3 regions of the Agrobacterium sp. GW821-FHT14E08 genome follow, and region 1 is predicted to be linked to each of the others. Evidence: predicted binding sites of a transcription regulator. Region 1 holds the regulator's gene; each other region holds the start of a gene.
The links. The regulator LexA, encoded in region 1, represses DNA repair genes until DNA is damaged. The targets are predictions, from matches to a motif close to TGTTCNNNNTGTGTTCNG.

Region 1 (7,605 bases):
CTTTCGCCGTCCTGAAGAAGAACGGCAATTGCCGTGTTGACCTTGACGCCTTCGGTGCCGGCATCGATCAGCAGCTTGCCGATGACGCCCTCATCCACGGCTTCCACTTCCATGGTCGCCTTGTCGGTCTCGATCTCGGCGATCACGTCGCCGGAGGTGACCTTGTCGCCTTCCTTTTTAAGCCATTTGGAAAGCGTGCCTTCCTCCATGGTCGGGGAAAGGGCGGGCATAAGAATTTCTACTGGCATGGGTTTCCCTTTCCCGATCAGAGCAGAATGTCGGTGTAGAGCTCGGATACATCCGGCTCTGGGTCGTTCTGGGCGAAGTCGGCGCTGTCGGCGACGATATCACGGACATCCTTGTCGATGGCCTTGAGTTCGTCTTCGCTTGCCCAGCCCTGCTCCAGAAGCCGTGCCTTGACCTGCTCGATCGGGTCATGTTCGGAGCGCATCTTCTGCACTTCGTCTTTCGAACGGTATTTCGCCGGGTCGGACATGGAGTGACCACGGTAACGGTAGGTCAGCATTTCCAGAATGATCGGCCCCTTGCCGGAACGGCAATGTTCCAGCGCCTGATCGGCGGCGGCCTTGACGGCGCGCACATCCATGCCATCCACCTGGATGCCGGGAATGCCGAAGGACTGGCCGCGCAGCGAATAGTTCGACTGGGCGGTGGCGCGGGCGGTCGAGGTGCCCATGGCGTAACGGTTGTTCTCGACGATATAGATGATCGGCAGTTTCCAGAGAGCGGCCATGTTGAAGCTCTCGTAGACCTGGCCCTGGTTGGCGGCGCCGTCACCGAAATAGGTTACGGAGACATTGTCGTTGCCGCGATAGCGGTTGGCGAAAGCGAGACCGGTTCCGAGTGAAACCTGCGCACCGACGATGCCGTGGCCGCCGTAGAAATGTTTCTCCTTGGAGAACATGTGCATCGAGCCGCCCTTGCCTTTCGACAGGCCGCCCTTGCGCCCGGTCAGCTCAGCCATGACGCCACGCGCGCTCATGCCGAGCGCCAGCATGTGGCCGTGGTCGCGGTAAGCGGTGATAACCTGATCGCCTTCCTTCTGCGACATCTGCATGCCGACGACGACAGCTTCCTGACCGATATAGAGGTGACAGAAACCACCGATGAAGCCCATGCCATAGAGCTGGCCGGCCTTTTCCTCGAAACGGCGGATGAGCAGCATTTCACGATAAGCGTGAAGCTCTTCTTCCTTCGAGAAGTCCGGGCTGTTCTTGCCGGTGAATTCGGTTGCGGCCTTTGCCGTGGTCTTGCGGCCGGATACGGTCGCTGGTTTTCGCGGCGCCATTCATCCCTCCCTGAGTTGCCGTTTGAATGGATAGAGTGGCGCGTACCATATGCAAGAAAATGCCATGCAGCAATGCTTTAAACGCATGGCACATATTCACGCTAAGATGCTGTGAATAAATCAGAAATGTTAAATTAACTTGATTTAGGTTAATTAGAAATATGTGTTCATGATGACGATTTCGTCCGTGCGGGACATATTCAGCTGGTAACGGGAAATCTCGTCGATCATGTCCCGCTCAAGCGAGCCGTCGCTCAGCAATTCCACCTGCCGCTCCAGCGCCACACGGGCCTGCGTCAGCTTGGCAAGCTCCGCAGTACGGGTGATACGCTGCCGCTCCAGCCGCTCCGTTGCCTGAAGGCCGAAGTCGCCATGAATGGAATGATAGCCGAAATAGGAAAGAAAAGCGATCGTGATGGCCGGAACGATCAAACGGCCGAATCGTCTCTTTTTATGATGTCTGGTCCACATGCCGGAGAGAAGCCTTAAAACGCATAACCTTTGAATCTCGAGATTAAGGCTGATTGTTTAACTATCCGTTGACCTTAAATTGTCTTTGGCAAATAGGCGCAAAAAAGCCCGCCGGAGGGCGGGCTAAGAATGGCAGCGACGTCAAAAGAACCCTCGTCATGCCGGACTTGATCCGGCATCCAGCCACAGCGCGTCTGCGCTGTGGGGAGAGTCTTTCGCGATCAAGGACTTGATCGCGCTGAACCCCGGATCAAGTCCGGGGTGACGGAATGCGGATGCTACCGCTCGCCCCTGAATGAGCCCGCCGAGGCGGCGGGCCGCATCACAAACCAATACCGCCGGAATTACCCGCGCAGGATCGAACGGCCGGCGTAAGCGGCCTGCGGACCCAGCATTTCCTCGATGCGGATCAGCTGGTTGTACTTTGCGAGCCGGTCGGAACGGGCAAGCGAGCCGGTCTTGATCTGACCGCAGTTCGTCGCAACAGCGAGATCGGCGATGGTGGAATCTTCCGTCTCACCCGAACGGTGTGACATGACGGCGGTGTAACCAGCCTTGTGTGCGGTCTCAACCGCATCCAGGGTCTCGGAGAGCGAGCCGATCTGGTTGACCTTGACGAGGATGGAGTTTGCAACGCCCATCTTGATACCATCACGAAGGCGAGCGGAGTTGGTGACGAAAAGATCGTCGCCGACCAGTTGGCACTTGTTGCCAATAAGATCAGTCAGAGCCTTCCAGCCGTCCCAGTCGTCTTCAGCCATGCCGTCTTCTACGGAGATGATCGGATACTTGGCGACGAGTTCAGCCAGATATTCGGCCTGCTCGATCGGCGAACGGGTCTTGCCTTCGCCTTCATAAACGTAGTTGCCGTTCTTGAAGAATTCGGTTGCGGCACAGTCGAGACCGATGAACATGTCGTCGCCCGGACGGTAGCCAGCCTTTTCGATCGACTTCATGATGAAATCGAGTGCTGCCGGCGCGCTTTCCAGACCCGGCGCAAAACCGCCTTCGTCGCCAACATTGGTGTTGTGGCCCTGTGCAGACAGTTCTTTCTTCAGCGTATGGAACACTTCAGAACCCATGCGCACGGCTTCGCGGATGTTTTCCGCACCAACCGGCAGGATCATGAATTCCTGGAAATCGATCGGGTTATCGGCATGCGCGCCGCCATTGATGATGTTCATCATCGGAACCGGCAGAAGATGTGCGTTCGGGCCGCCAACATAACGGTAAAGCGGCAGGCCGGAGGCTTCAGCAGCAGCCTTGGCAACAGCGAGCGACACGCCGAGGATGGCGTTGGCGCCGATGCGCGACTTGTTCGGTGTGCCGTCGAGAACGATCATCGTCTGGTCGATCTGGATCTGGTTTTCGGCATCGAAACCGCCGATGGCGTCGAAGATTTCGGTATTGACGGCTTCAACCGCCTTTTCCACGCCCTTGCCGAGATAACGCTTGCCGCCATCGCGCAGCTCAACCGCCTCATGCGCGCCGGTGGAGGCGCCGGAAGGAACGGCGGCGCGGCCCATGGAGCCGTCTTCGAGGTAAACATCGACTTCAACGGTCGGGTTGCCGCGGCTGTCGAGGATTTCGCGCGCGATGATATCGGTAATGGCAGTCATGGTCTCTCCCTTGGGAATGGAACAGATATTTTCCGTCGCCTGTCTTAGACGATGGCGAAGAAATTACAATGACGACGGGCGGCAGAAACGGCCCGCCCGCCATTAAAATCGATTGGCACAGACAGTGCCCGCCTCGCCGCTCAGGCCTTGGTGATGGCGTCGAAGGCGAGCAGCTTTTCCAGCAGTTTCGGCATATCCTTCAGATGGACCATGTTGGGGCCGTCGGACGGCGCATTGTCCGGGTCCTCATGGGTCTCGATGAAAAGCCCGGCGACACCGACAGCAACCGCCGCCCGCGCCAGAGTCTCGACGAATTCGCGCTGGCCGCCCGTGGAGCCGCCCTGCCCGCCCGGCTGCTGCACCGAATGGGTGGCATCAAAGACAACAGGCGCGCCGAGCGAAGCCATGATCGGCAGCGAGCGCATGTCGGAAACGAGCGTGTTGTAACCGAAGGAGGCGCCACGCTCGCACAGAAGCACATTCGGATTGCCGCTCTCATTCAGCTTGGCCAGCACATTCTTCATGTCCCAGGGGGCGAGGAACTGGCCCTTCTTGACGTTGATGACGCGGCCGGTTTTCGCGGCGGCGACGAGAAGATCTGTCTGGCGGCTGAGAAAGGCCGGGATTTGCAGCACATCCACCACTTCGGACACGATGGCGCATTGTTCTTCGGTGTGAATGTCAGTCAGAACAGGAAAGCCGAATTCCTTCTTGAGGTCGGCGAAAACCTGCATGGCGCTCTCAAGGCCGATGCCGCGCTTGCCGGAAAGCGAGGTGCGGTTCGCCTTGTCGAAGGACGACTTATAAACGAGCCCGATCCCCAGCTTGTCGCAAAGCTCCTTCAGGACACCGGCGATCATGAAGGCATGTTCGCGGCTCTCCATCTGGCAGGGGCCGGCAATCAGCGAAAAACGCTCTGTATTGGAAAAGGAAACCTTGCTGGCGCCATCGCCGGCGGTGACTTTGAGATTGTTCGTAACGCTCATCATTTTTCCTCGAAGGCGAATGTTACGCCCTGACCGGGTGCTGCTGCCACCACCAGGCGGCCGCCCGCTTTTGCGCAGGACACGCCATTAGCAGCAAGCACAGCTTCTGTCACGGCAAGATCGTGTGACAAAAAGATGACGCCCGCGCCGCGCAATCCGCCGTCGCCCCACTCCCTGGCATCCATGCCATGCCCGCCAAAAACCGGCTTTGCCGCCAATCGGATGCGCGCATTGCCGGTTGCGAAAACCATATCACCATCCGGGGACATTTCACCCTTGCAGCGAAAAACCGTTTCGATCAGCCGCGCCGCATTTCGATCGGCTCCTGAAAACAGAACGATCTCGCTGAGGCCGAGAACCCCATTGGCATGGCGCTCCAGTGCCGTGCGATCGCCCGGCAGCACCTGAAGCCGCTGACAGCTGAACGAAAAGAAATCCGCAGCCGTCCCGCTTGCTGCTGCAAAAGCAAGCCGGAATGCCGCCTCGCTTTGCGAACCGTCCGGCATTCGAACAGGCCGCGAAAATTCAAAGATATCGCCCGCCGAAAGGCCGGAGACCGCAAATCTCTCATGATCGGCAAAGGCATCCCCGGTTCGGGCTACCAGAGCGGAAAATCCCTCCCTGCCATGACCCTGCCGGAAGGCTTGATCCCTGCCTGTGAACACATCGCCACGGTTCACGGAGGCATTATATTTAGCCGGATCAGCAATTGCCAACGGCTCCAGATAGGTCCCATCGGTGAAAAAAACGCATGCATTCTGCGTGCCGAAGGGATGAAGAGCCTCCGGCGCAACCGTGAAGCCGAGGTCTTCATAGCGCTTTTCCGCAACGGCAAGAGCCTGCACGGGCAAGACGAGATGATCGATGCAATAGGGTTTCGTCATTGTCATTCCTGCTGGCGGCGCGACAGGAAGCCATGCTGCACCGGTTCGAGGCGAAGAAAAGCACAATTTCGTGCGATGAGGCAAATCATCAAAACAACAGATAGCAGCTTCACGAAATTTTAGGGGATTGCGGAACACATATGGAACATATAGTGTTCGTTCTGTATTTGTTTCGCGATCTCCACTACGATTCTCAAGGGTGTTTTCCTCATGCTCACGCGCAAACAGCAGGAATTGCTTCTCTTCATTCATGAAAGAATGAAAGAGTCCGGCGTGCCGCCCTCCTTCGATGAAATGAAGGACGCACTCGATCTTGCCTCCAAATCCGGCATTCACCGGCTGATCACTGCCCTCGAAGAGCGCGGTTTCATTCGCCGGCTACCTAACCGGGCACGGGCGCTGGAAGTCATCAAGTTGCCCGAGGCCTACGCGCCGGGCGCAAGGCCGCAGCGCGGCTTTTCGCCGAGCGTCATCGAAGGCAGCCTCGGCAAGCCGAAGACGCCGGAACCGACCCCTGCCCCCAAGGCACCAGCCAATGATCTCGGTGGCGCCGTTACCGTGCCGGTCATGGGCCGTATCGCCGCCGGCGTGCCGATTTCCGCCATCCAGAACAACACCCACGACGTTGCCGTGCCGGTGGATATGCTGGGCACCGGCGAACATTACGCGCTTGAGGTCAAGGGCGATTCGATGATCGAGGCCGGCATTTTTGACGGCGACACCGTCATTATCCGCAACGGCAATACAGCCAATCCGGGCGATATCGTTGTGGCATTGGTGGATGACGAGGAGGCGACGCTGAAGCGCTTCCGCCGCAAGGGCGCCTCCATCGCGCTCGAGGCTGCAAACCCCGCTTATGAGACCCGCATCTTCGGACCGGATCGGGTGAAAATCCAGGGCAAGCTGGTTGGGTTGATCCGCCGTTATCATTGACCCGATGGACGGGATGTCATCCGGTTTTCGACAGGCGTCGTCTTGATGATGACGCCTGTATGAGAGGTGAAGACTGCCTGAAGCATGGCATAATTTGGATACGCACGGTGGTATGTGACTGACGCGGGCGATGCCTGATGCCTTCCGAAACTGGCTACAGTTTCATGCTGATTTTCCGTTTTGCTAGTATGACGACATAGGTCTGGCCTGCCGCATTCAGCTCTTGAATTCTCACCAAGCCTTCGCGAAGTTGAATTGCATCGTCGGTCGATTGGTGATTTTTCAGCTGTCTCCGGACGGTGATATTTGCGAAGCGTTGCCGTCCATGCCCTCCCCTTATCATTCATCAATACGGCTTATGGGAGCCATGGATTATTTTCGATATTCCACGGACGCCCGGCAGGTATAAAAATGCGCGTCATATCCGGGAGATACGCCATGTACGATCTTTATATAGCGAATAAGAACTATTCTTCATGGTCGTTGCGGCCGTGGGTGTTGATGCGCACGCTGGGTATCGCGTTCACCGAAAAACTCATTCCGTTCGGTGAAGGAATTTCCTTCTCCTCCTTTTCGCCAACCGGCAAGGTGCCGTGCCTTGTCGATGACGGCTTCATGGTGTGGGAAACGCTTTCGATCGCTGAATATCTTGCTGAAAGACATCAGGGTGTCTGGGCGAGCGACAAGCAGGCACGGGCCTGGTCACGGTCGGCGGCAAGTGAAATGCATGCCGGCTTTTCTTCGCTGCGCAATCTCTATCCCATGTCTGTCGGCATCAGGGCAAGACCGAAGGGCGGGGATGCCGGGCTTGCCGCCGATATCAAGCGCATTGATGCGCTGTGGAGCGAAGGCCTTGAAAAATTCGGTGGACCATATCTCGCCGGCGCGAAATTCACGGCGGTCGACGCCTTTTTCTGCCCGGTGGCGTTCCGTTTCCAGAGCTATGGCGCCGATCTTTCACCCGCGGCCAGGAGCTATTGCGAAAGGCTGCTCGCCCTGCCCGCGATGCGTGAATGGTACGAGGCCGGTTTGAAGGAAACCTGGCGTGACACGGCGCATGAAGAAGAAATTGGCGGGATCGGCGACGTGATCGAAGATCTGCGCGCCAGGGCATGATGAACCACGCTGGCGGCTCACTCTGACGTCGCCAGCAGCCTGTTGACGGCCTCAGGCACCTCATGATCGAAACGGCCGCTTTTCCAGTCGTAATAACGATGTTCGCTCCACGGCCTGTCCGTTCCAGATATTGCGGCGCGCAGCCGTTTTACCACGCCTGCCTGATCCATATTGGCAAAATCTATTTCCACTGAACCGATACGTCGCAATATGTCTCGATTGAGAAGCAGCGCCCCGGAGCGGCACTGTGAAAACGAAGTTCGGCGGGAAACGATGACAATATCGGC
Region 2 (7,605 bases), 100 kb from region 1:
GGCAGGCCTCGCAGCGGCCACCCTTGACGTTGAAGGAGAAACGGCCCGGTGCGTAACCGCGCGCCTTCGCCTCCGGCAGACCGGCGAACCAGTCGCGGATCGGCGTGAATGCACCGGTATAGGTGGCGGGGTTGGAGCGCGGCGTGCGGCCAATCGGCGACTGGTCGATGTCGATCACCTTGTCGATGAACTCGAAACCGTCGATGCGATCATGTTCTGCCGGAATTTCACGCGCGCCCATCACCCGGCGCGCCGCCGATTTATAGAGCGTTTCGATCAGGAAGGTGGATTTGCCGCCGCCGGAAACGCCGGTAACGGCGGTGAAGACGCCAAGCGGCACCGCCGCAGTCACATTCTTCAGATTGTTGCCACGGGCGCCAAAAACCTTGATCTCGCGGCCCTTCTTGGGCTTGCGGCGCTCAGCCGGCACGGCAACGCCGAGTTCGCCGGAGAGATATTTGCCGGTCAGCGATTTCGGATTGGCCATAACCTCCTGCGGCGTGCCTTCGGCGGTCACCTGACCGCCATGAATGCCGGCGGCCGGGCCGATATCGACCACATAATCCGCCGTCAGAATGGCGTCCTCGTCATGTTCGACCACGATGACGGTATTGCCGATATCGCGCAGATGTTTCAGCGTATCCAGCAGGCGGGCATTGTCCCGCTGGTGCAGGCCGATGGACGGCTCGTCGAGAACATAGAGGACACCTGTCAGGCCGGAGCCGATCTGCGAAGCCAGACGGATGCGCTGGCTTTCACCGCCGGAAAGCGTGCCGGAATTACGCGACAGGCTGAGATAATCCAGCCCGACATCATTGAGGAAGCGCAGGCGCTCGCGGATTTCCTTGAGGATGCGGACTGCAATCTCGTTCTGCTTGGCGTTCAGGGTTTCCGGCAGGGTCTCGAACCAGTCGCGCGCCATGCGGATCGACATCTGGGTGACTTCGCCGATCTGCAACCTGTTGATCTTGACGGCGAGCGCTTCGGGTTTCAGGCGAAAACCCGCACAGGCCGGGCAGGGGGCGGCCGACATATAGCGTTCGATTTCCTCGCGCGCCCAAGCGCTGTCAGTCTCTTTCCAGCGGCGCTCCAGATTGGGCACGATGCCTTCGAAATTCTTCACCGTCTTGTAGGAGCGAGCGCCGTCCTGATAGTTGAATTCGATCTTGTCATCGGTGCCCTGAAGGATGGCGTGCTGTGCCTCCTTGGACAGATCGGACCATTTGCTCGAAAGCTTGAAACCGAAGGCCTTGCCGAGCGCTTCCAGCGTCTGGTTATAATAGGGCGAGGACGATTTGGCCCAAGGGGCGATTGCGCCGTCGCGCAGGGTGCGGGCCGGTTCGGGCACGATCAGATTTTCATCCACCTTCTGCTGCGAGCCAAGGCCGTCACAGCTGGGGCAGGCGCCGAACGGATTGTTGAAGGAGAACAGCCGCGGCTCTATCTCCGGAATGGTGAAGCCGGAGACGGGGCAGGCGAACTTTTCTGAAAACAGCACACGCTCATGGGTCTCATTGAGCGACTTGTTGGCGGAGCCGCCAGCCGCTGTCTCTTCCGGCGGCAACGGCTTGTCGGCGAATTCGGCAACCGCCAGACCGTCGGCGAGCTTGAGGCAGGTCTCGAGACTGTCGGCGAGACGCGCCGCCATATCCGGGCGCACGACCGCGCGGTCGACCACCACGTCGATATCGTGTTTGTATTTCTTGTCGAGGGCCGGAACGTCGGCGATTTCGTAGAACTGGCCATCCACCTTGACGCGCTGGAAGCCCTTCTTCATGAGATCGGCGAGTTCCTTTTTATATTCGCCTTTGCGGCCGCGCACCATCGGCGCGAGAATATAAAGGCGCGTGCCTTCCTCGAAAGCGAGGATGCGATCCACCATCTGGCTGACCGTCTGGCTCTCGATCGGCAGGCCGGTGGCCGGCGAATAGGGAACGCCGACACGCGCAAACAAGAGGCGCATATAGTCGTAGATTTCCGTGACCGTGCCGACCGTGGAACGCGGATTGCGCGAGGTGGTCTTCTGCTCGATGGAAATCGCCGGCGACAGGCCGTCGATCTGGTCGACATCCGGCTTCTGCATCATTTCGAGGAACTGGCGCGCATAGGCCGAGAGGCTCTCGACATAACGGCGCTGGCCCTCGGCATAGATCGTGTCAAAGGCAAGCGATGACTTGCCCGAGCCGGAGAGCCCGGTCATGACGATCAGGTTGTTGCGCGGCAGATCCAGATCAATGCCCTTGAGATTATGCTCACGGGCACCACGGATGGAAATCGTCTTCAGTTCACTCATGACAAGGCTCGGACAAAAATAACAGGCTTGATGGCGGCGCGCCCTTATGTAGTGACGCAGCCGGACGTGTCGAGGTCTATTCCCTATAGTCGGCAGCTTTTCGGCTCACTTGACTCGAATTTCACGATTCAATAGAACAAAAAAGGAACAAATAGCAAGTGCGAATATCCCTTTGGGGCGCTCAAGATTATTCGCTGTGGATAGTTCCCCTGTTGCGGTGCCTTTTGATGCCCGTGGCGGTTATTGTGTGCCGAATTTTTTGAAATGCAATTGCCGGTCATGACGGCTGGCGGACAGGATGACGAGATGGCTGGTAGCGTAAACAAGGTAATTCTGATCGGAAATGTTGGCGCCGATCCCGAAATCCGCCGGACCCAGGACGGCCGTCCGATTGCCAACCTGCGCATCGCCACCTCCGAAAGCTGGCGGGACCGCAACAGCGGCGAGCGCAAGGAAAAAACCGAATGGCACACGGTCGTTGTGTTCAACGAAGGCCTGTGCAAGGTCGTCGAGCAATATGTGAAGAAGGGCGCCAAGCTCTACATCGAAGGCCAGTTGCAGACACGCAAGTGGCAGGACCAGACCGGTAACGACCGTTACTCCACCGAAATCGTGCTGCAGGGCTTCAACTCCACGCTGACCATGCTTGATGGTCGCGGCGAGGGCGGCGGCGGTGGCCGTAGCGGCGGCGGAGACTTCGGCGGCGGCGATTATGGCAGCGGCGGCGGTGGCAATTACGGTGGTGGTTACGACCAGCAGTCGTCGTCGCGCGGCGGCTCCTCGCGTGGCGGCGGCCAGCCCTCCGGCGGCTTCTCCAACGACATGGACGACGATATTCCGTTCTGAGCGGACGGCGAATGAGAGAAGGCGGGCGTAGCGAATCTGCCGCCCGCATTGAGGTTGCGGCTGTTTATGCCGCAGCCTTATCCGCCAGCATCGCGACCATGACATCGGATTGCGATATAACGCCGACCATCTTGCCGTTGGCGTCGATCACCGGCAGGTAATGCAGCCCTTCTTCCGCAAAGCGGATGATGGCCTCCTCGATTGCCGTTTCCGGCCTTACGGTTCTGACCGGCGATGTCATGATGTCTTTAACGGTATCGTTGGGGGCGCTTGCCCCTGTAAGGATAAGACGCAGCCGCTGCAGGAAACCGATGGAGGGACGGCCGTTTCTCCAGCTCGCCTTTTCCAGAAAATCCGTCTGGGTGACGATGCCGACGATTTCGGCGCGGTCATTGGTGACAGGCAGCGCTTTGAAATGACGGTTGCGCATCAGCGCATGGGCGTGGCGCAGGCTATCATCAGGGGCGACGCCGACGACATCGCGTGACATGATGCTTTCGCAATCGAGATGAAGGGCGCGACGACGCCAGGAGCGCAGTTCGGTCCTGCGCAGGATGGTCTCCAGATCGTCGCGGTCTATATCCAGAATCTCGTCATATTCCTTCAGCACCTCATCGAGATCGGTCGAGGAAAAGCCGATTTTCTGAATTGGCGTCGGGTCTGCCGTGCCGTGGCTCGCCTTTCCCAGCTTCAGACCGTGCGGATAGGCGCGGCCGGTGGCGTTGTTGTAGGCGAGTGCGAGGGCAAGAAGGATCAGCGAGTTTCCGGCGACGGGCCAGAGGAGAAAACCATAACCGAGGCTGTGCACGGCGGGGCCGCCAAGAACAGCCGTCAACGCCACCGCGCCGCTTGGCGGGTGCAGGCAGCGCAGCGCCATCATGGCGGCAATGGCAAGGCCGATGGCGAGCGCGCTGGCAAGGAAGACATCCGGGACGAGAAGCGCCGCCGTCACGCCCACGAAAGCCGAAACGAGATTGCCGCAGAGGATGGACCACGGTTGCGCCAGCGGGCTGGAGGGCACGGCGAAGAGAAGCACCGCCGAAGCGCCCATCGGCGCGATCATGGCGGGCAGGGTGGGGTCGAAGCGAAAAGCGAGGCTGCCCAGAAGCCCGGTCAGCAGGATGCCGACAAAAGCGCCGGTTGCGGCACGCAGCCTTTCCCTGTGACTGACGGGAGCGGCATCCGGGATGAGGCGGCGCAGCGTGGAACGCATGGAGAAAACTTTCGAATCCGAAGAACACACGTCTTTTAGCCGAGGCTGACCCCGGATTTAAAGGACGGATTTTTCGCAATTTCCGCCCGTCGCAGGTTTTTGTTGCACGGGCGTCAAGACGGGCGGCAGCTCAGAAGCCGAAGGCTGATTTTATTCCGTCGACCACGAATTGCACGGAAAGGGCTGCGAGCAGGACGCCAAGCAACCTTGTGAGGATCGCGCGGCCGGTATTGCCGAGAAAGCGGTCCATGCGCTCGGACACGATCAGTACGGCATAGACGAGGGCCATGGCGAAAGCGAGGATGAGAATGAGCACGACCATTTCGAGTGTCGTCTTCATCGTGCCGGCCAAAAGCACCGTGGCGGAAATGGCGCCCGGCCCGGCAATCAGCGGCAAAGCGAGCGGAAAGACCGCCAGATTGTGCAGGTGGTCCTTGGTGATGGCAATCTCGGAGGTCTTTTCCTTGCGCTCCTGGCGTTTCTCGAAAATCATCTCGAAGGAAATCCAGAACAGCAACAGGCCACCGGCGATGCGGAAGGCACCGAGCGAAATGCCGAGCAGGTTGAGAATGGTAAGACCGAACAGGGCGAAGACGGCGAGAATGCCGAAGGCGATCAGCGAGCCGCGCAGCGCCACCTGACTGCGCTGGCCACGCGTCATGCCGGTGGTGAGTGCAAGGAATACGGGCGCGAGACCGGGCGGATCGAGGGTGACCAGAAGTGTGGTAAGCGCGTTAATAAGGATTTCGCTGCTGGCCATTTTTTCCCCGCTTTTTGCCTTTTTGTGCCTGAGCCTACGCAAGTCGCGCCTGCATTGAAAGGGAGCGGCGGCGCTTTTGCCAAGCGAAATGGCGAAAAGCGGTGTATGTCTTGCAAATGACGCAAAAGACTGTTCAAAACTCGCTGGGAAATTGGCTTAACGTAGCTGTTTCCGCTATAAAAATCCATCCGATTCTTAACAGAGAATGTGATCCGTTTTGACTGACCAGAGCCCCCCCGGCGGCGGAAAACTTCCGCCAGGTATTGAACCGATTTCCATCATGGAGGAAATGCAGCGGTCGTATCTCGATTACGCCATGAGCGTCATCGTCTCCCGCGCGCTTCCCGATGTCCGTGATGGTCTGAAGCCGGTTCATCGCCGTATTCTTTACGGCATGTCCGAACTTGGCATCGACTGGAACAAGAAATACGTCAAATGCGCCCGCGTCACCGGTGACGTGATGGGTAAATTCCATCCGCACGGTAATTCGGCGATCTATGATGCGCTGGCGCGTATGGCGCAGGACTGGTCGCTGCGTCTGCCGCTGATCGACGGGCAGGGCAATTTCGGCTCCATCGATGGCGATCCGCCGGCGGCCGAACGTTATACCGAATGCCGCCTCGAAAAGGCCGCGCATTCGCTGCTCGACGACCTCGACAAGGAAACGGTCGATTTCCGCGACAACTATGACGGCACCCTGCAGGAGCCGGTCGTCATTCCGGCCAAGTTCCCGAACCTGCTGGTCAACGGCGCAGGCGGCATCGCCGTCGGCATGGCCACCAATATTCCGCCGCACAATCTCTCCGAGGTCATCGACGGCTGTATCGCGCTGATCGAAAATCCGGCGATCGAGCTGCAGGAACTGATGCAGATCATTCCCGGCCCGGATTTCCCAACCGGCGCGCTGATCATGGGCCGGTCCGGCATCCGCTCGGCTTACGAGACGGGCCGCGGTTCGGTCATCATGCGCGGCCGCGCGACCATCGAGCCGATGCGCGGCGACCGCGAGCAGATCATCATCACCGAAGTTCCCTATCAGGTGAACAAGTCGTCGATGATCGAGAAGATGGCCGAGCTGGTCAAGGAAAAGCGCATCGAGGGTATTTCCGACCTGCGCGACGAATCCGACCGTCAGGGTTACCGCGTCGTCATCGAGCTGAAGCGCGACGCCAATGCCGATGTCATCCTGAACCAGCTCTATCGCTACACGCCGCTGCAGACCTCCTTCGGCTGCAACATGGTGGCGCTGAACGGCGGCAAGCCGGAGCAGATGACGTTGCTCGACATGCTGCGCGCTTTCGTGTCCTTCCGTGAGGAAGTCGTCAGCCGCCGCACCAAGTACCTGCTGCGCAAGGCGCGCGATCGTGCGCATGTGTTGGTCGGTCTGGCGATTTCGGTCGCCAATATCGACGAGGTCATCCGCGTCATCCGTCATGCTCCCGATCCGGCTTCGGCCCGTGAAGAGCTGATGACGCGGCGCTGGCCGGCGCGGGATGTGGAAAGCCTGATCCGCCTGATCGACGATCCGCGGCACCGCATCAATGATGACGGTACCTACAATCTCTCTGAAGAGCAGGCGCGCGCCATTCTCGAATTGCGCCTTGCCCGCCTCACCGCGCTTGGCCGCGATGAAATCGGCGACGAGCTGAACAAGATCGGCGCGGAGATCAGCGAATATCTCGAAATCCTGTCGTCGCGCCTGCGCATCATGCAGATCGTCAAGGACGAGCTTGGCGCCATCCGCGACGAATTCGGCACGCCGCGCCGGTCCGAGATCGTCGAGGGCGGCCCTGATATGGACGATGAAGATCTCATCGCCCGCGAAGACATGGTCGTTACCGTTTCGCATCTCGGCTACATCAAGCGAGTGCCGCTGACCACTTACCGGGCGCAGCGTCGTGGCGGCAAGGGCCGTTCCGGCATGGCGACACGCGACGAGGATTTCGTCAACCGTCTCTTCGTTGCGAATACGCATACGCCGGTGCTGTTCTTCTCCTCGCGCGGTATCGTGTACAAGGAAAAGGTCTGGCGCCTGCCGATCGGCACGCCGCAATCCAAGGGCAAGGCCCTCATCAACATGCTGCCGCTGGAGCCAGGCGAGCGCATCACCACCATCATGCCGTTGCCCGAGGACGAAACGACCTGGGAAACGCTGGATGTGATGTTCTCGACGACACGCGGCACGGTTCGCCGCAACAAGCTCGGCGATTTCGTGCAGGTCAACCGCAATGGCAAGATTGCCATGAAGCTAGATGAGGAGGGTGATGAAATCCTCTCCGTCGAAACCTGTACCGACCGCGACGACGTGCTTCTGACGACTGCTCTTGGCCAGTGCATCCGCTTCCCCGTGGACGATGTGCGCGTCTTTGCGGGCCGTAACTCCGTCGGCGTGCGTGGCATCAACATGGCCGAAGGCGACCGCATCATCTCCATGACCATTGTGGGTCACGTGGAGGCTGAACCGTGGGAGCGCGCCGCCTATCTCAAGCGTTC
Region 3 (7,605 bases), on a different contig from region 1:
GCTCGCCCCGGTTTTCGGAAACGAAACGTTCGAAGACGAGATTGCTGAAGAGGGCAGGATCGATGGCGGTGATGCCGAGCACAAAACAGATAACCGAATTGGCGGCCGAACCACGTCCCTGGCATAGAATATCTTTTGAGCGCGCATAACGGACAATGGCATTCACGGTCAGGAAATAGGAGGCATATTGCAGCCTGCCGACAACCGCCAGCTCATGATGCAACGCCTTTTCCACCTTCTCCGGCAAACCATGCGGATACCGCCCCGGCACCGCCTCCCAGACCAGTTTTTCCAACGCCTGCTGCGCTGTCAGCCCCGGCAGGGTGCGCTCCTCTGGATATTGATAGACCAGTTCTTTCAGCGAAAAGGTGCAGCGTTTCGCAATTTCAAGACTGCGGGCCAGCGCCTCGGGGTAGCGGGCAAACAGCCGGTGCATTTCCTGCGGCGGCTTCATATAGCGGTCGGCATGGCGTTCGCGCCGAAAACCCGCCTCGTCGATGGTGCAATTGTGCCTGATGCAGGTGACGACATCCTGCAGCATGCGCCGCTCGGGCACATGAAACAGCACGTCATTGGTCACCACGGTCGGCACACCAGCCGCTTCCGCCATAGTCGACAGTTCGAAAAGCCGCATCTGGTCGTTGGGGCGTCTTCGGAGGCTGAGCGCCATATAGGCCCTGTCGGCAAAGGCAGCTTTGAGACGTCGCAGCCGCAGTGCGCAAAGATCATCCGCGAGGTCAGCGAGCAGCACCACGATCAGGCCTTCGCCATAGGCGACGAGGTCATCCCATGTCAGCCGGCATTTGCCCTTGCCACCCCTTTTCTTGCCGACGGAAAGCAGCCGGCACAGCCGTCCGTAGGCCGGGCGATCCATGGGATAGGCAAGCACGGAGATATCATCATCCAGATCAAGCCGGCAGCCGATGACGAGGCGGATGCCATGATTATTGGCGGCTTCATAAGCGCGGGGAATGCCCGCAAGGCTGTTGCGATCCACGATGCCCAGCGTCTGGATGCCGAGATTTTTCGCCTGTTCGAACAGCTCCTCACAGGAGCTTGCGCCGCGCAGGAAGGAGAAATGCGTGGTCACCTGCAGTTCGGCATAAAGCGGCGTATTCATGCGAAAACCCCGTGGATGAACCAGCCCTGCGAGCCCGTTTCCGCATGTTCGCCGTCACCGGAGCGGAAAATCCAGAAGCGCTCGCCGCCTTCGTTTTCCACCATGAAATAATCGCGTACGGCGGCCTTTTCCCGGTCGCGTTTCCACCATTCGCCGAACACCCGCTCCGGCCCGTCGGCGCGCCGCACATTATGGCGCACGCCTTTCCAGAGGAAATAACGCGGCGGATGGTCGGGCAGCAGCGCCAGCGTTTCGATGGGTTCCGGTCTTGAAAAAAGCCTGACCGGACGCGGCCAGTGGCCGGGCCAGCCGAGCGTATCCTCAGGCGCAAGCGCCGCAACGGGGGCAAGGGAGCGTTCCGGCACATCGCTTGCCACCGCCGCATAACGATAGACCCGGTGGCCGCGATTGAGGATGACATCGACCGTATCGGCGATGTCCGCACGGCCTTCCTCCAGAAGCGAGGAACGGGCCTGCGCGGCAACAAGCGGTTCGGCATGGGTGGCGGTCAGCACCATCATCTCGATGCCGAAACCGGGATCGATGGTGTCGATACGGTCGGTCAGAAGCCGGACAAGCTGTTTGACATCGCGCACCGGTCTGGAGGTGCCGGCCCGCACCGCCTGCAGGCCGCTATCCACCCGGTGCAGTACCAGATCGACACGGCGGGCGCCAAGGCCACGCTTTTCCAGCGCGACACAAAGCTCCGCAACCAGCTTCTGCGTATAACGGGCAATCGTTTCCGCCGCTGCAATGGGTTCGGGAAAGGCGCGCCGCACCTCCACCAGCTCGGCCACGCGCACCGGTTCAATGGGTTCGCCGATCTCTCCGGAAGCCTGGGAAAGACGGCGCACGAGTTCGGGGCCGAAACGCAGGGTCAGCGGCGCACGCGGGGCATCGGCCAGCTCGCCGATGCTGCGGAAACCGAGCACCTTCAGCCCGGAAACAATACGCTCTTCCAGCCTGAGCGCGGCCAATGGCAAAACGCTGATTGCCACCCGCTGCCCGCCCGGTGGCACGATGCTGATTTCCTCACGGCCGAAACGCGCCAGCGCATGGGCCGCCCCCCAGCTATCGGCAATGGCGGCGCGGGCGGCAAAGCCTGCGGCATGCAGGCGGTTGACCATGCCGCTCAGCATCAGCGCCTCATTGCCGTGCAGATGGTCCGCCCCCGCCGTGTCCAGCACCAGCCCGTCCGGCGGGTCGGCGGCGACAATGGGGGCATAGATGCGCAGGAAATGAAAGGCCAGCTGCTGAAGCGCGCGGGCATCACCAATCGTATCCATATCTTCCACGATAAGGCCCGGCACCAGCGCCTGCGCTTTGCTGACCGGCGTGCTGGGCCGGATGCCCGCCGCCTTTGCCGCCTTGTCGAGCGCCAGCACCAGCCGGCGGCTGCCCTGGCGGCCGATCATGACCAGCGGCTTTTCAACCGGCGGCGCGTCCTTGCCCGAAAGACGCCGGAAACGATCCGTCGACCATGTCGGCAGGTAGAGCGAGACGACCCTTTGCATCACAGGCTTCCACTTCAAATTCGGCACTTTCGCCGCCGCGACATCGCAAAAGTTCCAGAAACCAGCGCGGTCTGCCCACCCCCGGCACCGGCAAGGGGGATGAGGGCCGGACGGAGATGCGCCAGCGGGTCACCGCCGCCGTCGGCTCGCCGAACAGCGCCGCATCGGCGGCGCGACGGAAACGGCGGATGGCGATGCCGGTCACACCGGAGGTTTCCGCTGCCAGTTGCAGCCGCCGTGAGGCGTTCATCGGCAGTTTCGCCACCTCACCCATCACCGCGCCGAAGCCGTTGCAGCGAAGGCCTTCCTCGAAACAGTCGAGCACGCCTTTTTCATCGCGGCATTCAACGATGATGACCCGGTTCTGCGACAGGCCCGCCTGCGTCAGCCCCGGCATGAACAGATCCCGGCGGGTGACACACCATAAAACCTTGCCGGAAAGCCTTGCTGCCACACCGGCCGCAAAAAGGGCGGCCGCCGCGCCATCGGCAGCGCCATTGCCGCTGCCGCTCACCTCATGCAGGCAACCGAGCTTCAGCCCGGCTCCCGGCAGATGATGGTCGATGGCATCCACGCCGAAAGGCAAGGACTCGTGCAGGCGATGAGGCCCGTTACCGATCCTTTCCAGCCTTTCACGCAGCTCTTCGACGACGAGCAACTGTTCCGCGCGCTTTTGCATGGCATGACAGGTTTCAATTCCGGATTTTCAATTCTATTGTTCCTGTTTTGTTCTTATTTCAGCAAAGAGTCAAGCAATGCAGTGCCACTCTTCAACAGTTTGCGTGGGAGGAGCGGGATTATGGCCTTGCGGCCATGCGTGCCGCCGCTAAAACGGAATTGTCCGGACGGCCGTCTGTTTTCGCATGAAGGCGACCGAGGCAGGACCTCAAGGTTTTTGGAGGAAAGCCGCCCATGATCGCCAGCATTCTGATTGCCGTGGTTGCGGCCATCCACATCTACATCGTCATTCTGGAAATGCTGCTTTGGGAAAAGCCCGCTGGCCGCAAAGCCTTCGGCCTTTCTGCGGATTTTGCCCGGCAGACGAAAGTGCTGGCCGCCAATCAGGGTCTTTATAACGGGTTTCTGGCGGCGGGGCTGATCTATGGGCTGATGCAGGGCGATGAAGGGCTGAGTTTCAAGGTGTTCTTTCTCGCCTGCGTTCTGGTGGCCGGTATTTTCGGCGCCATGACAGCCAATATGAAGATCCTGTTCATTCAGGCGTTGCCGGCATTGTTCGCGCTCGGCTTCCTCTGGATCGGAGTATGAACCGATGAGCGCATGGAACGACACGTCCGCAAGAGACGCTCTCAACCGCATATTCATGGCCGCCGTCGCGAGCGCCGATCCCGCAAAGGTGCTGCAACACCATCTTCCTTCCCCGCCCAAGGGCAGATGTGTGGTGGTGGGCGCCGGCAAAGCTTCGGCCGCCATGGCCGCCGCGCTTGAAGCGGCATGGCCGCATGTCGATCTCTCCGGTGTAGTGGTGACGCGTTACGGCCATGCCGCCCCGACCACACGCATCGAGATCATTGAGGCCTCGCACCCCGTGCCCGACGATAAAAGCGCGGAAGCGGCAAAACGCATTCTTGCCGCCGTTGAGGGGCTGACGGCGGACGACATGGTGATCGCGCTGATTTCCGGCGGCGGTTCGGCGCTGATGGTGGCACCTGCCGAAGGCATGACGCTTGCCGACAAGATGGCCGTCAATCGTGCCCTTTTGGCCAGCGGTGCGACGATTTCCGAAATGAACGCGGTGCGCAAACATCTCTCCCGCATCAAGGGCGGACGGCTGGCGCTGGCCGCCAGGCCGGCCAAGGTTGTTTCGCTGCTGATTTCGGATGTGCCGGGTGACGACCCGTCCGAAATCGCCTCCGGCCCGACGGTTGCAGATCCGAGCGATATTGAAACCGTGCGGGAAATCGTCTCCCGTTATGCGCTCGATCTTCCCGAAACGGTGCGCAGGGTGCTGGAAAAGGGGGAGGAAACACCGAAAGCGGGCGATATTGAGGAGGATATCCGGCTGATCGCAGCCCCCTCGCTCGCCCTGCAGGCGGCCGCGGATGAGGCCTTAAAGCTCGGGCTTACGCCGCTCATCCTCGGGGATTCGCTGGAAGGCGAGTCAAAAGATGTCGGCGCTGTCATGGCCGGTATCGCTCTTTCCGCCAGCCGCAAGGGCCTGCCGGTCAAGGGCCCGGCTGTACTGCTTTCCGGCGGCGAAACCACAGTGACGATCGGCAAGGGCCCGGCCGGCAAGGGTGGTCGCAATACGGAATTCCTGCTGAGCCTTGCGCTGACGCTGAAGGGCGCAGACGGCATATGGGCCATTGCCGGCGATAGCGACGGCATAGACGGCGTGGAGGATGCGGCGGGTGCGATGGTGACGCCGGATACGCTTGTCCGCATACGCAATGCCGGCGTCGATCCGCGCCAGTCACTTGTGAGCCATGATAGTTACACGGCTTTCAATGCAGCCGGAGACCTTGTCGTGACGGGGCCGACACTGACGAATGTAAACGATATCAGGGCGATCCTGATCGGGTGAGAGGTGGAAACCTCTCTTGTGGGGAGAGGGCGGTACGGCGACCTCAAGGCGCCTTGATCGCCTTCTGCGTCCGGTCCTTGCCGACCTCAATCACGTGGCGCATGGCTTTCACGGCGGCATCGGCATCCCGTGCCGCAATGGCGTGCACGATGCGCAGGTGATTGGAGGCAATCTCCGCGATGGTGCCGGGCGAGGCTGCGGGGGATGAAAGCTGGAAAGAAATGGCCAGTGCTGCTTCGATGAGCCCGCTTGCCGAACGCATGAAGGGGTTGCCGGACATATGTGCAACGGCAAGGTGAAATTCGAGATCGACCTTGGCGATGGTCTCCGGCGTATGTTTCGGATTGTCGAATTTGGCGGCGATCACGTAAAGGGAAACAATATCGTCATTCGAGGCCTGCAGGGCCGCAGCGGCGGCCGCGGCCGGTTCGAGCGCGAGGCGGATTTCCGCCAGATGCGTGACGAATTCCTCATCTATCCCGGCTTCGCAGCGCCAGCCCAGCACGTCGGGATCAAAGAAGTTCCAGCTCGAACGGTCGAGAACGCGGGTGCCGACCTTGGCCTTGGGTTCGACGAGCCGCTTGGCCGCCAGCGTCTTCATGGTTTCGCGCAGCACGGTGCGCGAAACGCCGAAACGCAGCGACAGTTCGGCATCATTGGGCAAGAGCGAACCTTCCGCTATTCTGCCTGAAACGATGGCGCTGCCGAGTTCGGAGACCACATGGGCGTGGCTGTTCCGGCGTTTTCGTCCGCTTATCGTTGTTTCGAGCAGCCCCAAGCAAGCCTCCGTTTGCAATTATGCCGGATGCGGTCCGGCCAGTCTCCTGTTTGAATACCAGATGATTGCGCGCTGCAACACGATGAAGACGAAAAGCAGCACGCCGATGACGATTTTCGTCCACCAGGAAGAAAGCGTTCCGTCAAAAACGATATAGGTCTGGATCAGCCCCTGGATCAGCAGGCCGATGAAGGTGCCCGCCACCAGCCCCGTGCCGCCCGTTAGCAACGTCCCGCCGATCACGACCGCGGCGATGGCGTCGAGTTCAACGCCGACCGTCGCCAGCGAATAGCCCGATGAGGTGTAGAGCGTATAGACGATGCCGGCGAGGCCGGAGAGGAAACCGGAAAGCGCATAGATGCCGATGGTGGTGGCCCCGATCGGTACGCCCATCAACTCGGCCGATTGCGGGTTGCCGCCCAGCGCATAGACATTGGCGCCGAAGCGGGTGCGGCTGGCGATCAGCATGCCGGCGGCAAAGACGAGAAGCATCAGCATGGCGAGCGCCGTCAGCCTGCCGCCGCCGGGAAAGCGGTAATAGAAGCCCTGTATCGCATCGATGAAGGGATGCGAGATCGGCACGGACTGGGTGGAGATGAGGTAAGCCGCGCCGCGTGCCAGAAACATGCCCGCCAGCGTTACCACGAAGGGCGGGATGGCGAGGAAGCGGATCATCGCCCCCATCAGGCAGCCGAACAATGTTGAGACAACCAGCACGATGGCGAAGGCGAGCAGCGGATGGATATTATAGGTGCCGACCATCACGGCGACGAAGACGCTGGTAAAGGCGATGACCGAACCGATGGAGAGATCGATGCCGCCCGACAGGATGACGAAGGTCATGCCGACAGCCGCAATGCCGAGAAAGGCATTGTCGGTCAAGAGATTGCCGATCACCCGTGTCGATAGGATCGCTGGATATTGCAGCACGCAGAGGAGATAGGCGATCACGAAGATCGTCAGCGTGGTGAGGAAGGGCAGGTTGCGGCTGTGGATCATCGCGCGGTTCCTTCCTTGGTCATGCCATTGGAGGCGGCCGGTTTAGCGTGTGGCTTGGGCGCTTTCACGAAGCCCAGCACCGTCATGATCGCCGGCGATTGCAGCGTCAGCACCACCATGATGATGCCGGCCTTGATGATGAGGTTGAATTCCGGCGGAAAGCCCGAAACAAGAATGCCGGTATTGATGGTCTGGATGATGAGCGCGCCGATCAGCGAGGCGGTGATGGAGAAGCGCCCGCCATTCAGCGAGGTTCCGCCGATGACCACCGCAAGGATCGCGTCCAGCTCCAGCCACAGCCCGGCATTGTTGGCATCCGCGCCGCGAATATCGGCGGTCACGATCATGCCGGCGATGGCCGCGCAGAGGCCGGAAACCGCATAGACGAAAAACAGCAGAAAGCGGGCCCGGACGCCGGCAAGCGCTGCGGCGCGGCGATTGATGCCGGTGGCCTCGATCAGGAAACCGAGCGCGCTCTTGCGCACCAGAAGGCCGATCAGCAGTGCGGCCGCCACCCAGATGATGACGGGCAGCGGAATGCCTGCGAGCGAGCCGGAGCCGATGGCGGAAAAGCTGTCATTGTTGAAGGTGAGAATGACACCCTCGGTGATGAGCTGGGCGATGCCGCGCCCTGCCACCATCAGGATCAGCG

Region 2: uvrA (excinuclease ABC subunit UvrA) is a predicted target of LexA. The motif match lies at 2,426-2,443, and genes of this name have one in related genera.
Region 3: AC1ROR_RS16125 (ImuA family protein) is a predicted target of LexA. The motif match lies at 3,351-3,368, and genes of this name have one in related genera.

What each region holds. Positions count from the first base shown of each region.
Region 1 is NZ_JBXAPJ010000001.1:836,009-843,613, reverse strand. It holds gene AC1ROR_RS04105 (pyruvate dehydrogenase complex E1 component subunit beta) at 1-248, opposite strand, end outside; gene pdhA (pyruvate dehydrogenase (acetyl-transferring) E1 component subunit alpha) at 266-1,309, opposite strand; gene AC1ROR_RS04095 (FtsB family cell division protein) at 1,463-1,780, opposite strand; gene eno (phosphopyruvate hydratase) at 2,125-3,399, opposite strand; gene kdsA (3-deoxy-8-phosphooctulonate synthase) at 3,540-4,385, opposite strand; gene AC1ROR_RS04080 (VOC family protein) at 4,385-5,269, opposite strand; gene lexA (transcriptional repressor LexA) at 5,480-6,202, shown strand; gene AC1ROR_RS04070 (glutathione S-transferase family protein) at 6,641-7,318, shown strand; gene AC1ROR_RS04065 (ComEC/Rec2 family competence protein) at 7,336-7,605, opposite strand, start outside.
Region 2 is NZ_JBXAPJ010000001.1:936,799-944,403, reverse strand. It holds gene uvrA (excinuclease ABC subunit UvrA) at 1-2,293, opposite strand, end outside; gene AC1ROR_RS04620 (single-stranded DNA-binding protein) at 2,558-3,139, shown strand; gene AC1ROR_RS04615 (HPP family protein) at 3,204-4,352, opposite strand; gene AC1ROR_RS04610 (MarC family protein) at 4,483-5,112, opposite strand; gene gyrA (DNA gyrase subunit A) at 5,330-7,605, shown strand, end outside.
Region 3 is NZ_JBXAPJ010000003.1:754,728-762,332, forward strand. It holds gene AC1ROR_RS16115 (error-prone DNA polymerase) at 1-1,120, opposite strand, end outside; gene AC1ROR_RS16120 (Y-family DNA polymerase) at 1,117-2,634, opposite strand; gene AC1ROR_RS16125 (ImuA family protein) at 2,549-3,313, opposite strand; gene AC1ROR_RS16130 (DUF1304 domain-containing protein) at 3,547-3,900, shown strand; gene AC1ROR_RS16135 (glycerate kinase type-2 family protein) at 3,905-5,176, shown strand; gene AC1ROR_RS16140 (FadR/GntR family transcriptional regulator) at 5,220-5,954, opposite strand; gene yjfF (galactofuranose ABC transporter, permease protein YjfF) at 5,973-6,953, opposite strand; gene AC1ROR_RS16150 (ABC transporter permease) at 6,950-7,605, opposite strand, start outside.